One region of the Actinacidiphila sp. ITFR-21 genome, then DNA from elsewhere that is predicted to be linked to it. Evidence: predicted binding sites of a transcription regulator. Region 1 holds the regulator's gene; the other holds the start of a gene.
The links. Region 1 encodes HrcA, which represses chaperone genes, less so after heat shock. Its sites were predicted from a motif close to TTNGCACTCNGNNNNNCNGAGTGCNAA; they were not measured.

Region 1 (7,400 bases):
CGTCGGCGGTGAACGCGGGGGCGAAGTCGTGGAAGCGCAGCGGGGTGGCGTCCACGACGGTGAGGTCCGCGGTCGCGGCGAGCTTGATCTGCCGCAGCGAGCCGGGCCCCGGGTGCGACCAGGCAAGCCAGCAGGAGTCGGGCGAGAAGGCCAGGTCGGAGGCATCGCCCGCGTCCCCGGCGGTCACCTCCCGGACCTCGCCGGTCTGCGTCTCCACCAGCAGCACCCGGCCGTCGTGGGAGGCGACGGCGATCCGGTGGCCGTCCGGCGAGACCTCGATCTCGTGCACCCGGCCGAGCCGCCCGGCGGCCAGCCGGCGCGGTCGCGCGTCGCCCGGCAGACCGGTGGCGGGGGCGAGTTCCAGGGCGTCGTCACCCTCGGCGTCGGTGACCCAGACGACATGCTGGTCGCCGTCGCCGCCCGGCGAGAACACCCGCGGGTGGCGGGTCCGCACGCCGGGCTCCGCGGCCAGCACCCGGGCCGGGCCGCCCCGGTGGGTGATCCAGTGCGTGGTGCCGCGGATCTCGACGGCGCTGCCGCGCCCGGTGTGGTCGGGGCGCGCGTCGCCCAGGTGGCTCGCGGCGCGCACCGGGTGCGGCTGGAGGTCGCCACGCTGGCCGCCGAGGGCGATCCGCAGCTCGCGCGGCGCGGCCGTGTGCGGGTCGGCCGCGTCCACCGCGTCGGCCGCGTCGACCAGGTTGTCGATCAGGTACAGGCGTCCGGCGGCCGTGTAGGCGACCCGGGTGCCGTCGGTGGCCGCCTGCCGGGCGTAGAAGCCGCCCAGCGGGCTGTGCCGGCGCAGACCGGTGCCGTCGGGCAGGCTGGAGTAGACGGCGCCTTCGCCCTCGTGGTCGCTGAGGAAGGCGATCCGGCCGCCGACCCACATCGGGGACTCGATGTTGCCGTCCAGTTCGGCGTGCACCCGGTGGAACTCCCCGCCGCCGTCCGGGTCCAGCCACAGCTTGCCGGCGGTACCGCCCCGGTAGCCCTTCCAGTGCGCGGCCTCCCGGCCCATGGTCGCCGACTGGAGCAGCACCGCGCCGCCGGGCCCGTACGCCAGGTCCCCGACCGGCCCGTACGGGAGGGTGCGGGCCGGGCCGCCGTCGAGCGGCACCACCCGGGCCCAGCTGCGGCGCGACGACGCCTGCCCGTCGGCGGTGATCACCACCAGTTCGCCGTCCGGCGTCCAACCCCGCACCGCCGTACGCCCGTTGCCCCAGTAGGTCAGCCGCCGCGACGGCCCGCCGTCCACCGGTGCCACGTGCACCTCGGGTGCGCCGTCCCGGGTCGACGTCCAGGCGACCACGTCCCCCGCGGGCGCGATCCGCGGGCGCCCGACCGGCATGTTGTCGGCGCTGACCCGCCACGCCCGCCCGCCGTCGAGCGGCGCCACCCACACGTCGTCCTCGGCGGTGAAGGCGACGACGTCCCCGAAGGGGTGCGGGTGCCGCAGGTACGAGAGCCCGGCCTGCGGCTGCCCCGGGCGGACCGGGGGCCGGGCCGCCGCGCCGGTGGGAGCGTCCCCGGCGGCGGCTTTCCCGGCCGCCGCCTTCCCCGCCGGGGCCTTGTTCGCCGCCGCTTTCCCGGCCACGGGCCTCTCGGCCGGGGTCTTCTTCGCCGCGGCCTTCTTCGCCGCCGGCTTCTCGACCGCGGCCTTCTTGGTTGCCGACTTCTTGGTTGCCGACTTCTTGGCGGGCGCCTTCTCGGGGGGCGCCTTCTCGACCGGTGCCTTCGCCGCGGGCGCCTTCCCGGCCGGCCGCGGGGCCGCCCGGTCGGTCGGTGCCTGGCTCGCCCGGCTCCGGGCCCGGGTGCTGTGCTGCGTGTGCTGCTCGGTCGGCTGCTGCTCCGGCTGCGGCTGGGGTGTCGGGTGTGTCACTCCGCCACCCTAACCAGGATCAACTCCTCACCGGAGTGCGGATGTCACAGTTCGCGGAGCGCTGACAGCCGGACACGCCCGGCGCGGGCGGTCACGGGAGCGGCCGACCGGGCAGGCCGACGTCCCTCCGTGGCACCCCGACGCCGACCCCGACCCCGGCTTGCCGGGCAGCGCGCCGGGCACCGGACGCGCCCGCGTCTCCCACCACCGCCGACCGGGCGCCGCCCGGGGCCGCCGCGGCCCGGCGGCCACACCCGGCCCGCCCGGCACGCGCAGGCGCGGAAGCGGCCGACCGGGCCGACCCCCCCGTGGCGCCCAGGCCCAGGCCCCGGCCCCGGCCCAGGCCCAGGCCCCGGCCCAGGCCCAGGCCCCGGCCCCGGGCCGACGGGGCCGACGGGGCCGACGGGGCCGACGGGGCCGACCACCGTCCACCCGTGGCGCCCAGGCCCCCGGCCCCGGGCCGGCCACCGCGCCCGGCACGGACGCACGCCCGAGCGCCCGCCGTGCCGGGCCCGAGCCCCGGCCGGGGCGGCGAGGGTCCGGCGGGCTGCGCGTGCCGGCGACGTCGGCCGGTGCGGATGCCGGGGGCGCGCCGCCCGGCGGCGGTCGCGGCGTACGGACCCCGGCCGCCTGGGGTCTGTCGTGGGGATCTTTGTGGGTGGCGGAGCGGGGTCCGGTGCGTGCGGCCGCGAGGCCGGGGAGGGAGGCGACGTGGTGTGCCGCCGACCGACGAAAACGCGGCAGGTGTGCGGGCCGGGACCCGCGCCGCCGCGGAGATCCACCCGACGGACCCTAGCCCCAGCGGCCGGTGCGGGTCAGCAGGGCGGACAGCGCGGCGACGCCCGCCGTGGAGGTGCGCAGGACGGTGGGGCCCAGCCGGTGGGGGTGGGCGCCGACCGCCGCGAAGGCGGCCAGCTCCTCCGGGGAGACGCCGCCCTCGGGGCCGACGACCAGGACGAAGGACCCGGCGGCGGGCAGCGGGGCGGTTGCCAGCGGGGCGGAACCCTCCTCGTGGAGCACGGCGGCGAAGTCGGCGGCGCCGAGCAGAGCGGCGAGCTGCCGGGTCGTCATGGGATCGGTGACTTCGGGGAAGCGCAGCCGGCGGGACTGCTTGGCCGCCTCGCGGGCCGTGGCCCGCCACTTGGCGAGGGACTTGGCGCCGCGGTCGCCGCGCCACTGCGTGACGCAGCGGGCCGCGGCCCACGGGACGACCGCGTCGACGCCCGCCTCCGTCATCGTCTCCACGGCGAGCTCGCCGCGGTCGCCCTTGGGGAGCGCCTGGACGACGGTGATCCGGGGGGAGGGCGCGGGCTCGTCGCGCACCGCGCGCACCTCGACGTTGAGGACGTCCTTGCCGACGACGCCGGAGACCACCCCGTGGGCGCCCCGCCCGGAGCCGTCGGTGAGGACGAGCTCCTCGCCCGGCTGCAGGCGGCGCACCGACACCGCGTGCCGCCCCTCCGGGCCGTCGAGGGTGATCCGGGACGGGGAGCCGTCCAGCAGGACGGGGTCCACCAGGAAGACCGGGGCGGTCATGCGCGGGCCTCCTCCCGGGCGGCCCGGAGTTCGGCGACGAGGGTCTCGACGAGGGCGCCCGCGGACAGCTCACGGGCCAGCCGGTGGCCCTGCCCCGCCCACAGCGCCATGCCCTGGGGGTCGCCGGCCGCGGCGGCGGCCCGGCGCAGCGGACTGGTGAGGTGGTGTATCTGCGGGTACCCGGGCGGGGTGTAGCGGCCGTGCTCGCGCATGAAGCGGTTGAACAGGCCGCGGGCGGGGCGGCCGGAGAACGCGCGGGTCAGTTCGGTCCTGGCGAAGACGGGGTCGGTGACGGCCCGCTTGTGCACGACGCTGGCGCCGGACTCCGGACAGACCAGGAAGGCGGTGCCGAGCGCGGCGGCGTCCGCCCCCGCGGTGAGGACCGCGGCGATCTGGCTGCCGCGCATCAGGCCGCCGGCGGCGATCATCGGGAGCTGCACGGCCTCGCGGACCTGCGGGATCAGTGAGAGCAGGCCGATGCCGGCGCCGTCGAGCTGCGGGTCGTCGCGGTGGGTGCCCTGGTGGCCGCCGGCCTCCACCCCCTGGACGCAGACCGCGTCGGCGCCGGCCCGCTGGGCGGCGAGCGCCTCGGCGGGCGAGGTGACGGTGACCACCGTGTACGTACCGGCCTTGGCGAACGCCTCGCAGACCGACCGCTCCGGGCAGCCGAAGGTGAAGCTGACCATCGGCACCGGGTCCTCCAGCAGCACCGCGACCTTGGAGTCGTACGCGTCGTCGGTGCCGATGTCGGGGTCGCCGAGCTCGGTGGCGTACCAGGCGGCCTCGCCTGCCAGCTGCTCGGCGTAGACCGCGACGGCGGACGGGTCGACGGTGCCGGGCTGCGGCATGAAGAGGTTCACCCCGAAGGGGTGCGAGGTGAGGTCGCGCAGCTGCCGGATCTCCTCGTACATCGCCTCGGACGTCTTGTACCCGGCGGCGAGGAAGCCGAGCCCGCCGGCCGCGCCGACGGCCGCGGCCAGCTGCGGGTTGGAGGCGCCGCCCGCCATGGGGGCCTGGACGATCGGGTACGCAGAAAAGGAGGAGAGGTCTGTCAACGCGGACATGGCCACATCGTGCCATGCGCGCGCCCCCGTCCCGCGCCGGGGCGGCGCCGGTACGGGCGCCACCGGACCCGTGCCGCCGGCCGCGCCGGCGCCCGCGGGCGGCAGGCCCGGGGCCTGCCGCCGGCGGCGCCGCTACCGCCCGTTGAACGCGTCCTTGAGCCGTGAGAACAGGCCCTGCTGGCCCGGGGCGAACTGCCCGAGGGGCCGCTCCTCCCCGCGCAGCTTCGCCAGCCGCCGCAGCAGGTCCTCCTGGTCGGCGTCGAGCTTGTGCGGGGTGATCACCTCGACGTGGACCACGAGGTCGCCCCGGCCGCCGCCCCGCAGGTGGGTGATGCCGCGCTGGTGCAGCGGGATCGACTGGCCCGACTGGGTGCCGGGCCTGATGTCGATCTCCTCCAGGCCGTCCAGCGTCTCCAGCGGGCACTTGGTGCCGAGCGCGGCGGCCGTCATCGGCAGGGTCACCGTGCAGTGCAGGTCGTCGCCGCGGCGCTGGAAGACCGCGTGCGGAACCTCGCGGATCTCCACGTAGAGGTCGCCGGCCGGGCCGCCGCCGGGGCCGACCTCGCCCTCGCCGGCCAGCTGGATCCGGGTGCCGTTGTCGACACCCGCGGGGATCTTCACGGTCAGCGTGCGGCGGGAGCGGACCCGGCCGTCGCCGGCGCACTCCGGGCACGGGGTGGGCACCACGGTGCCGAAGCCCTGGCACTGCGGGCACGGCCGCGAGGTCATCACCTGGCCGAGGAAGGACCGGGTGACCTGGGACACCTCGCCCCGCCCGCGGCACATGTCGCAGGTCTGCGCGGACGTGCCGGGAGCGGCGCCCTCGCCGTTGCAGGTGCCGCAGGTGACCGCGGTGTCCACCTGGATGTCCTTGGTGGTGCCGAACGCGGCCTCGTCCAGCTCGATCTCCAGCCGGATCATGGCGTCCTGCCCGCGCCGGGTGCGCGAGCGCGGGCCGCGCTGCTGCGACTGCCCGAAGAAGGCGTCCATGATGTCGCTGAAGTTGCCGAAGCCGGCTCCGAAGCCCCCGGCGCCGCCGCCACCGCCCGAGGCGGACAGCGGGTCGCCGCCGAGGTCGTAGACCTGCTTCTTCTGCGGGTCGGAGAGCACCTCGTAAGCGGCGTTGATCTCCTTGAACCGCTCCTGGGTCTTGGGGTCCGGATTCACGTCCGGGTGCAGTTCGCGGGCGAGCCGGCGGAATGCCTTCTTGATCTCGTCAGGTCCTGCGTCGCGGCGCACGCCGAGTACGGCGTAGTAGTCCGTGGCCACTTACGACTCCGCCAGGATCTGTCCGACGTAACGTGCCACTGCGCGTACCGCTCCCATCGTTCCGGGGTAGTCCATGCGGGTCGGTCCGACCACGCCGAGTTTGGCGACTGCCTCGTCGCCCGAACCGTAGCCGACCGCCACCACGGAGGTGGAATTGAGGCCCTCGTGAAAGTTCTCGTGCCCGATCCGGACCGTCATGGTCGCGTCCGCGGTCTCACCGAGCAGTTTCAGCAGCACCATCTGCTCCTCAAGTGCTTCGAGGACGGGTCGGATCGTCAGCGGGAAGTCGTGGTTGAACCGGGTGAGGTTCGCCGCGCCGCCGAGCATGATGCGCTCTTCCTTGTCCTCCACGAGCGTTTCGAGGAGGGTGGCCAGCACTCCGGCGACCGCGGGCCGGTCGTCGGGGTCGAAGCTCTCCGGCAGGTCCTGTACCAGCGGCGGGACGTCGGCGAACCGGCGGCCGACGACCCGGCTGTTGAGCCGGGCCCGCAGATCGGCCAGTACGGTCTCGCCGACCGGGGCGGCGCAGTCGATGAGCCGCTGCTCGACCCGTCCGGTGTCGGTGATCAGGACCAGCATGAGGCGGGCGGCGGCCAGTGACAGCAGTTCCACGTGCCGGACCGAGGAGCGGACCAGCGACGGGTACTGCACGACCGCGACCTGCCGGGTGAGCTGCGCCAGCAGCCGTACCGTCCTGGCCACCACGTCGTCGAGGTCGACGGCGCCGCCCAGGAAGTTATGGATCGCGCGGCGCTCGGCGCCCGACAGCGGCTTGACGCCGGCGAGCTTGTCGACGAACAGCCGGTAGCCCTTGTCGGTGGGGATCCGGCCGGCGCTGGTGTGCGGCTGGGCGATGTAGCCCTCCTCCTCCAGCACGGCCATGTCGTTGCGTACGGTGGCGGGCGAGACACCGAGCTGGTGGCGCTCGGTGAGTGCCTTGGACCCGACCGGCTCCTCGGTGCCGACGTAGTCGTGGACGATGGCACGCAGCACTTCGAGTCGGCGTTCGCTCAGCATCGCGCACCTCCAGCCGTAGGGCATCAGCCGTCTGGCCTGGCACTCCTCCGTTCTGAGTGCCAGCTTTCCCGCAGTAAGTGTACGGCGAGGCGGCAAGGGCACGGCAAGACCGGCTCGTGATCGTGCCGGAACCTCTTCGCGCCGCCGGGCCCGGGGGCCGGTTCGCGGCTTTTCGGTGACGGCCGGGACGCCGGTTGCGCGAGGGGTGCGCTCGTCGCGGAGGGGGGCGCGGGGGCCGCGACGGGGCGGGGCCGGAGCGCGCGTACCCGGGGTCGCGGCGATAGCGTCGTCCCGTGGAACCTGTGGAGAGCGCGCGGGAGCCGGGCGCCGGCGGCTCCGGCTGGGAGCAGCTGGCTCCCGGGGTGGCCCGCCGGCGGCTGCCCCGCCTCGACGTGACGGTCGGCCTGGTCGTGGGCGCGGACGGGGTGCTGCTGGTCGACACCGGGTCCACGCTGGCGGCGGGTGAGGAGCTGCGGCGGCAGGTGGCGGCGCTGACCGGGCGCGGGGTCACCCACGTCGTACTCACCCACGGGCACTTCGACCACGTCTTCGGCACGCCCGCCTTCCCGGCCGCCGAGGTGTACGGGGAGGCGTCGCTGGACGGCTATCTGCGCCGGGAGCGGGATGCGCTGCGGGCG
Region 2 (7,400 bases), 2.4 Mb from region 1:
GTGCGTGTGCGAGTGGCCCCCGTGGCCGCCCTCCTCGGGCTCCTCTTCCTTCTTCTCCACGACCAGGGTCTCGGTCGTGAGCAGCAGGGAGGCGATGGAGGCGGCGTTCTCCAGGGCGGAGCGGGTGACCTTGACCGGGTCGATGACGCCGGCCTTGATCAGGTCGCCGTACTCACCGGTGGCCGCGTTGAAGCCGTGGCCCTTCTCCAGGTCGGCGACCTTCGCGGTGATCACGTAGCCCTCAAGGCCCGCGTTCTCAGCGATCCAGCGCAGCGGCTCGACGGCGGCGCGGCGGACGACCGCGACACCGGTGGCCTCGTCGCCGGTCTTGCCCAGGCCGCCTTCGAGCACCTTGACCGCGTGGACGAGCGCGGAGCCACCGCCGGAGACGATGCCCTCCTCGACGGCCGCGCGGGTCGCGGAGATCGCGTCCTCCAGGCGGTGCTTCTTCTCCTTGAGCTCCACCTCGGTGGCCGCGCCGACCTTGATCACGCAGACGCCGCCGGCCAGCTTGGCGAGGCGCTCCTGGAGCTTCTCGCGGTCCCAGTCGGAGTCGGTGCCGACGATCTCGGCCTTGATCTGGCCGATCCGGCCCTCGATCTCGGCCTTGTCGCCGGCGCCGTCGACGATCGTGGTGTCGTCCTTGGTGACGGTGACCCGGCGGGCGGTGCCCAGCAGGTCCAGACCGGCCGCGTCCAGCTTGAGGCCAACCTCCTCGGCGATGACGGTCGCGCCGGTCAGCGTGGCGATGTCGCCCAGCATGGCCTTGCGGCGGTCGCCGAAGCCGGGCGCCTTGACCGCGACGGCGTTGAACGTGCCGCGGATCTTGTTGACCACCAGCGTGGACAGGGCCTCGCCCTCGACGTCCTCGGCGATGATCAGCAGCGGCTTGGAGCCGCCGGCCTGGATGACCTTCTCCAGCAGCGGCAGCAGGTCCTGGATCGAGGAGATCTTGCCCTGGTGGATGAGGATGTACGGGTCGTCGAGGACGGCCTCCATCCGCTCCTGGTCGGTGACGAAGTACGGCGACAGGTAGCCCTTGTCGAAGGCCATGCCCTCGGTGAAGTCCAGGTCCAGGCCGAAGGTGTTGGACTCCTCGACGGTGATCACGCCGTCCTTGCCGACCTTGTCCATCGCCTCGGCGATCAGCTCGCCCACCTGCTTGTCCTGCGCGGACAGCGCGGCGACGGCGGCGATGTCCTCCTTGCCCTCGATCGCGCGGGCGGAGGCGAGCAGCTCGTCCGAGACGGCCTTGACGGCCGCGTCGATGCCCTTCTTGAGCGAGGCGGGGGACGCGCCGGCGGCGACGTTGCGCAGGCCCTCGCGGACCAGCGCCTGGGCCAGCACGGTCGCGGTGGTGGTGCCGTCGCCCGCGATGTCGTTGGTCTTGGTCGCCACCTCCTTGACGAGCTGGGCGCCCAGGTTCTCGTACGGGTCGTCGAGCTCCACCTCGCGGGCGATGGTCACGCCGTCGTTGGTGATGGTCGGCGCGCCGAACTTCTTGTCGATGACGACATTGCGGCCCTTGGGGCCGATGGTCACCTTCACGGTGTCGGCGAGCTTGTTGACGCCGCGCTCCAGGGCGCGACGGGCGTCCTCGTCGAACTTCAGAATCTTGGCCATGCCTGGGAACTACCTCGTCTACTCGTCAGTCGGTTGTCGTCGTCAAGGACGGTCAAGGACGGTCAACGAAACCGCCCCGGGGCCCCCGGCCTGTAGGACACGGAGAACCCGGGGCGGGATCACGGCTGTGCGGCGAAGCCGGAGAGCTACTTCTCGATGATCGCGAGGACGTCGCGGGCCGAGAGGACGAGGTACTCCTCGCCGTTGTACTTGACCTCGGTGCCGCCGTACTTGCTGTAGAGCACGACGTCCCCCACGGAGACGTCGAGCGGCAGGCGGTTGCCGTCCTCGAAGCGGCCCGGACCCACGGCCAGGACGACGCCCTCCTGGGGCTTCTCCTTGGCGGTGTCCGGGATGACCAGGCCGGAGGCCGTGGTCTGCTCGGCATCCAGCGGCTGGACCACGATGCGGTCCTCAAGCGGCTTGATGGCAACCTTGGTGCTGGCGGTCGTCACGATCCGACCTCCCCCTTCAAAGGGCTCACGGGAGTGTCTGTCTGGGTCGGCGACCTGGTAGGCCCGTCGTCGCGGGTGCCGGACCTGCCCGTCGCTGAGTTCTGGCACTCAGCGGTGCCGAGTGCCAGATCCGAGACTAGGACGCTCTTAGCACTCGGTCAAGCTGAGTGCCAACGCGCGCGGCGCGCGCCTCCCGCAGCCCGGCGCTCCGACGCGGCGCCGCCGTCCCGGCCCGGCCGCGCGTAGCCCAGTTCGACAGTGCGGTCGGACCACACGGCACGGGCCGGCTCCGGCGGCAGTTCCGGCGCCGACGGCTCGCGGAACCAGGCCGGGGCGTCCAGGTGGAAGCGGCGTACCGACGACTCGGCCGCCGCGCGCACGGACGGGACCGGGGTCGCCGACAGCTTCAGCCGGGCTGTGCCCGCCGTGTCCGCCGTGTCCGCCGTGTCCGCCGTGTCCGCCGTGTCCGCCGTGTCCGCCGTGTCCGCCGTGTCCGCCGTGTCCGCCGTGTCCGCCGTGTCCGCCGTGTCCGACAGCCCGAGATCGCGCAGGGCCGCGGGCAGGCCGGAGAGGTAGCGCGTCTCCGCCTCGGTGGGATGCAGCGTGGTGAGCCGGGTCCGGTACCCCGGCGCCAGGCGGCAGCCGCCGGCGCGGCCGTGCTCGGACCGGATGGGAACGTCCACCTCCCGCAGGGACGGGCGTCGCGGATCACCGTCCGCCTGGACACCTCCACCAGGGCCGAAGTTGCTGAAGGAGTCCGGCATTTGGCGCTTCGCCGATTCGAGACCGGCGTACGTCTCCCGCACCATGACGTCGTACCGCGCCTGTTGGGGCGCCAGCTTCCGCGCCCGTCGCAAGCTTCGGAACGCGTCTTCCGTACGGCCGGTCCACATCTGGGCCCGCGCGATTTCGGCTTGGTGGCGTGACTGCCGGGAGAGTGGCCAGTCCGCCGGAACCGCGAGCGACTCGGAAGTCCGGACGGCCCTCCTGATACTGGTTCAACTCGGCCAGCACACTGACCTTGTGGGCGCCGACGTTCACCGGCCCGAAGGACAGCCAGTGCACCTTCTCGGCCGGTCCGGTGCGGACGGCAAGGGTCTGCGCCTCGTCGAGGTGTCCCATCGCGGCGTCCTCGTCCTGGTCCCTGCCCGCGAGTACGGCTGCGCCGAGATGCACGTGCCCGACGACGACATCGCGTACCCGACCCGCCTCCGCGTTCTCCAGTGCCGACATGCCCAGCTGTATCAGCCGCTTGCCGGTCCGGTAGTCGCTCGCGCGCAAGTAGGCCAGCGCCCGCAGATACTGGCGTACTGCGCCGAGGACCGCGTCGGACGCGCGCTGTGCCGCCCAATCCATCCGGTCCAGCGCGACGGTGCTGAGGTCCGTGTAGCCGAGTTTCGTCGTCACGTCGTACGCGGTGCGGTACGTGGTGGCGAAGAGCCGCCAGTTCCGGGTATCAGGACGGGTGCGCGCCGCGGTCGTGGCCTCGCCGATGAGTCCGGGGAGTACGGGTCGTAGCGCGACAGCCACACCCCGGAGTAGTTGTCCCGAAGCGCCGGTTGCCCGGTCGGGATCCTCTGCGAGGCGGCGATGCCGGTCGGCGGGTTGACCAGGTCGTGACCGCCCTTTCCGTCGTCGGAGATGTGGGCCCGGGGAACGGCATTCGAGAAGCCGAGGACTTCTATGGGCGGGCCGGTGACGGCTTCCAAAGCCCGTGCGATCTGCGCCCCGATCTCACCAGTGGCAGAGCTGGCGGGTAGGACATCCTGGCTCCGTTCCGATCTCGACACCCGGAACGCTACCCCCGGCTCAAGGCGGGGGAACGCGAACGGCCCCTGCGGGAGCGGGGGCCGTCGTGCTGTCGGCGTCCACAGCTCACCGTGAACACATCAGCAGGTCAAGAAGTCCCCGCCGTATGCTGGCGACGCGTCAGAACGTCAAAGAGTCGTTTTGACCGGGCTCGGGGCTCAGACGGGACGGCTGAGGCCGTCGGGACCGCGGTTCAGCCGGGCGTCCTGTCCGGTGCGTCTGGTGTGACGGCCGCTTTGTTGAGCTCATCATGAAGGAACTCGAACTGCACCGTGTCAGGACAGTCAAGAGCGGCCAAATGTTCCCGGACTGCGTTGGGCACAAGGGGATGAGCCCACCGACCGGAACACGCATAGGGCAGTGTTGCACGATCTTGCTGGGCAAGAGCACGGGCGACACCGCGCCCCTCGCACGGGTCCGGTAAAGTCACCCCGGCGCACCCGTGCAACGACGGGCCTCAGCGTGCGCTGGCCTGCGTCAGCCCGCCGGACGCTACCACCCGGATGATGTCGGGCAGATCCCGTCGCATGGTCGGTTCGCCGCCGGACAGTTTCATGGTATGAACGCCCCGGCCACCGAAAAAGGCAGCTAATTCCCCGATGTCGGCAACGGAAAGTTCCTCACGAGAGGTGGGCGGCGCCTGACAGAAGGCACAGGCCGCATTACAGCGGCGAGTGATCCGCAGACACAGGGAACTAGGAATCGTTTCGCGGCTGGTCATCGTCTCTCTCCTCCGCACGGCTGGACAATTCCAGCATGTTCAGGACGTGCGACATCTGTTCTGCGAACTGCTCGGCGAAGTTCAAGCAGGTCTGAATACGGGCAGGCGCGCCCGAACCGGCGGGTACCTGCGTTCCGTAGAAAACGATAACGCCGTGCGGCGCGTGTTCCAGGCGATGACTATTGGTGAGTGTATCCAGCTTCAACACCGGACACGCGAGGACCCAACGCTGCCTGGGCTCGATCATCCGCCCCACGTCAGGCTCGTACCAGTCCGCGTGATCGTCGGGCAACTCCTCCTCAACCGGGAAATACCGTGCATTGACCGGGACCCTGAGCGTCTGAGAGATGAGAGTGCATACGATCCGGAGAGTGCTTTCCAGGACACGCCTCTACCGCTGCTGCAAGGTTTTGTAGAGTACCTGAAATTCTTCTTCCTGGTTCACGCGCCACCTCCGCGAGCCTCATTCTCCAAGAGACAGGCATACGATTCCGAGAGCAAGCAGCAGATTGGCCCACCCCATGGAAGTTGCGGTAGAAAGATAACCCGAATGAGGTAGGTTGTTGGTGTAGATGTTGGTCCAGACGCCGACGAGCACCACCGAGCCCACCGCGGCGGAAATTCGTAACGCACTTCTCTCCAGCAGAATTTCCCCCTCCCCTGCCGATGGCCGACTCCACCAATGTTGGGTCCGCACCAGGAGGGGGCAAGAGGGGGACGAGAGCCTCCGACGATGGCATATGCCAAACATGGGCCCGAGTAACAGCAGGTGCCCTCACTCGGCAGCGGGCCCCTACGAATCGTCGGCACAGTCCGCCGTGATCGAGGATGTTGCGACAGATCTTGAGACCTACTGATCATTTCAGGATCACTTGCGCAGTCGTCTGAGGTAAATGACGCTGCAGGCGAGTTCGGGTAGACCTTGGTGGAGGTCGGTGCGTGCCTCCTCGCGGTTACGGAGGCGCTTGAACGGGTGGAGCCGGGCGGAGGCCCGCTCGGCTACCCGGCGGATGCGTCCGGCGCCGGATCCGTGGGCGATACCGCGTCGTCGGTCATCGGCTTGATGTTTCGCTTCCACAGCTGACGGCGGCACCTGTCGTAGCCGCCGTCCGCGGACAGGTGCTCGGGTCGGTGTCAGCGGACGACCTCGACCGTGCTGCCGATCGTCGCCTGGTGCCACAGAGCCGCCGCGTCCGGGCGGCTCTGGCGGATCGCCGCTGTCCGCAGGGGCGGGTGCGGGGCGCGGTCGGTGGCCGCGCTGAAGCCGATGTTCGTACCGTCGGTGGACGCGAACAGCACCACGTGCTCGACCGGCGCCCCGTCGCCGCCGCGGCCCTGCGCGCGCCGGGCGAACACCTGGTGGGTGCCGAGCGCGGGCCGTACGCCGCCGCCGGTCACCGGATACGTCCGCAGCGCGCGCTCCTCGTCGTCCACCAGCCAGACCCGCCGCAGGCCGATGCTGTAGACGACCCGCTCGCCCGCGCCGGAGTGCGCGGGAAGCGCCCACAGCGCGGCGCCGCGCCCGGCGCCGCCGCCGGCCGCCACCCCTTTGCCCAGGGCCTGCCCGGCCCGCGCGGCGCGCGCCGCGGCCGTCGCCGCCGCACCCGGCGCGGAGCCGGCGGCGTCCACCGCCAGCGCGCCGACACCGGCCAGGGCCGCCGCGACGAGCGCGGTGACCAGCATGCCGGCCTTGATCCTCACCACGGTTGCCGTCCTCCCGCTGCCGGCGCCCCACCGGGCGATCCCATTTGCGCTACTTCATATGAATTGCGCGTTTCATCCGGTTCGACGGTAGCAGTCACCCCGCCCGCCACCCCGGTACCGCGAGTGCGCGCCGTAGGCTGGGCTCGTGCTGCTGCTTGCCTTCGACACCGCCACGCCCGCCGTCACCGCCGCCCTGCACGACGGGGAGCGGGTGCTCGCCGAGTCGACGGTGGTCGACGCGCGGCGGCACGGTGAACTGCTGGTTCCCGCCGTCGACCGCGTGCTGACCGCCGCCGGCGCGGTGATCGGCCAGGTCACCGGCGTGGTCGTCGGCGTCGGCCCCGGCCCGTACACCGGGCTGCGGGTCGGCCTGGTGACCGCCGCCGCCTTCGGCGACGCCCTCGGCATCCCCGTACACGGCGTGTGCACGCTGGACGGCCTGGCGTGGGCGGCCGGCGAGGCCGGGCTGCTGGGCCCGTTCACCGTGGCCACCGACGCCCGCCGCAAGGAGGTGTACTGGGCGCGCTACGCCGGCCCGCACCGCCGGATCACCGAACCCGCGGTGAACCGCCCCGGCGACATCGCCCGCGAGGTCGCCGGGCTGCCCGCGGTCGGCGCCGGGGCGCACCTGTACCCGGAGGTCTTCGCCGACCGCCGCCCCGACCCCGCCCACCAGTCGGCCGGCGCCCTCGCCGCCCTCGCCGCCCACCGGCTGGCCGCCGGCGAGCCCTTCGAACCCGCGCTGCCGCTCTACCTGCGCCGCCCCGACGCCCAGGTGCCCGCCGGCTACAAGGCGGTACTGCCGCAGTGACCGCCGCCGGGCAGGACGTGGTCCTGCGGGAGATGCGCTGGTGGGACCTGGACGCCGTCACCGCGCTCGAACACGACCTCTTCCCCGAGGACTCCTGGTCGCGCGGCATGTTCTGGTCGGAGCTGGCCGACACCGGCCACCCGGCGGCGAGCCGCCGCTACGTCGTCGCCGAGACCGCCGACGGCCGCCGGATCGTCGGCTACGCCGGGCTCGCCGCGGTGGCCGGCACCGGCGACGTGCAGACCATCGCCGCCGCCCGCGACCACTGGGGCTCCGG

Region 2: a site for HrcA is predicted at 2,180-2,206, ahead of groES (co-chaperone GroES). Genes of this name have one in related genera too.

What each region holds. Positions count from the first base shown of each region.
Region 1 covers NZ_CP134605.1:1,746,207-1,753,606, forward strand. The annotation lists gene RLT57_RS07785 (S41 family peptidase) at 1-1,453, opposite strand, end outside; gene RLT57_RS07790 (16S rRNA (uracil(1498)-N(3))-methyltransferase) at 2,669-3,412, opposite strand; gene RLT57_RS07795 (nitronate monooxygenase) at 3,409-4,476, opposite strand; gene dnaJ (molecular chaperone DnaJ) at 4,609-5,745, opposite strand; gene hrcA (heat-inducible transcriptional repressor HrcA) at 5,746-6,762, opposite strand; gene RLT57_RS07810 (MBL fold metallo-hydrolase) at 7,056-7,400, shown strand, end outside.
Region 2 covers NZ_CP134605.1:4,194,057-4,201,456, reverse strand. The annotation lists gene groL (chaperonin GroEL) at 1-1,623, opposite strand, end outside; gene groES (co-chaperone GroES) at 1,770-2,078, opposite strand; gene RLT57_RS18550 (hypothetical protein) at 2,237-2,761, opposite strand; gene RLT57_RS18545 (hypothetical protein) at 2,787-3,485, opposite strand; gene RLT57_RS18540 (radical SAM protein) at 4,345-4,608, opposite strand; gene RLT57_RS18535 (hypothetical protein) at 4,583-4,900, opposite strand; gene RLT57_RS18525 (hypothetical protein) at 5,743-6,312, opposite strand; gene tsaB (tRNA (adenosine(37)-N6)-threonylcarbamoyltransferase complex dimerization subunit type 1 TsaB) at 6,458-7,123, shown strand; gene rimI (ribosomal protein S18-alanine N-acetyltransferase) at 7,156-7,400, shown strand, end outside.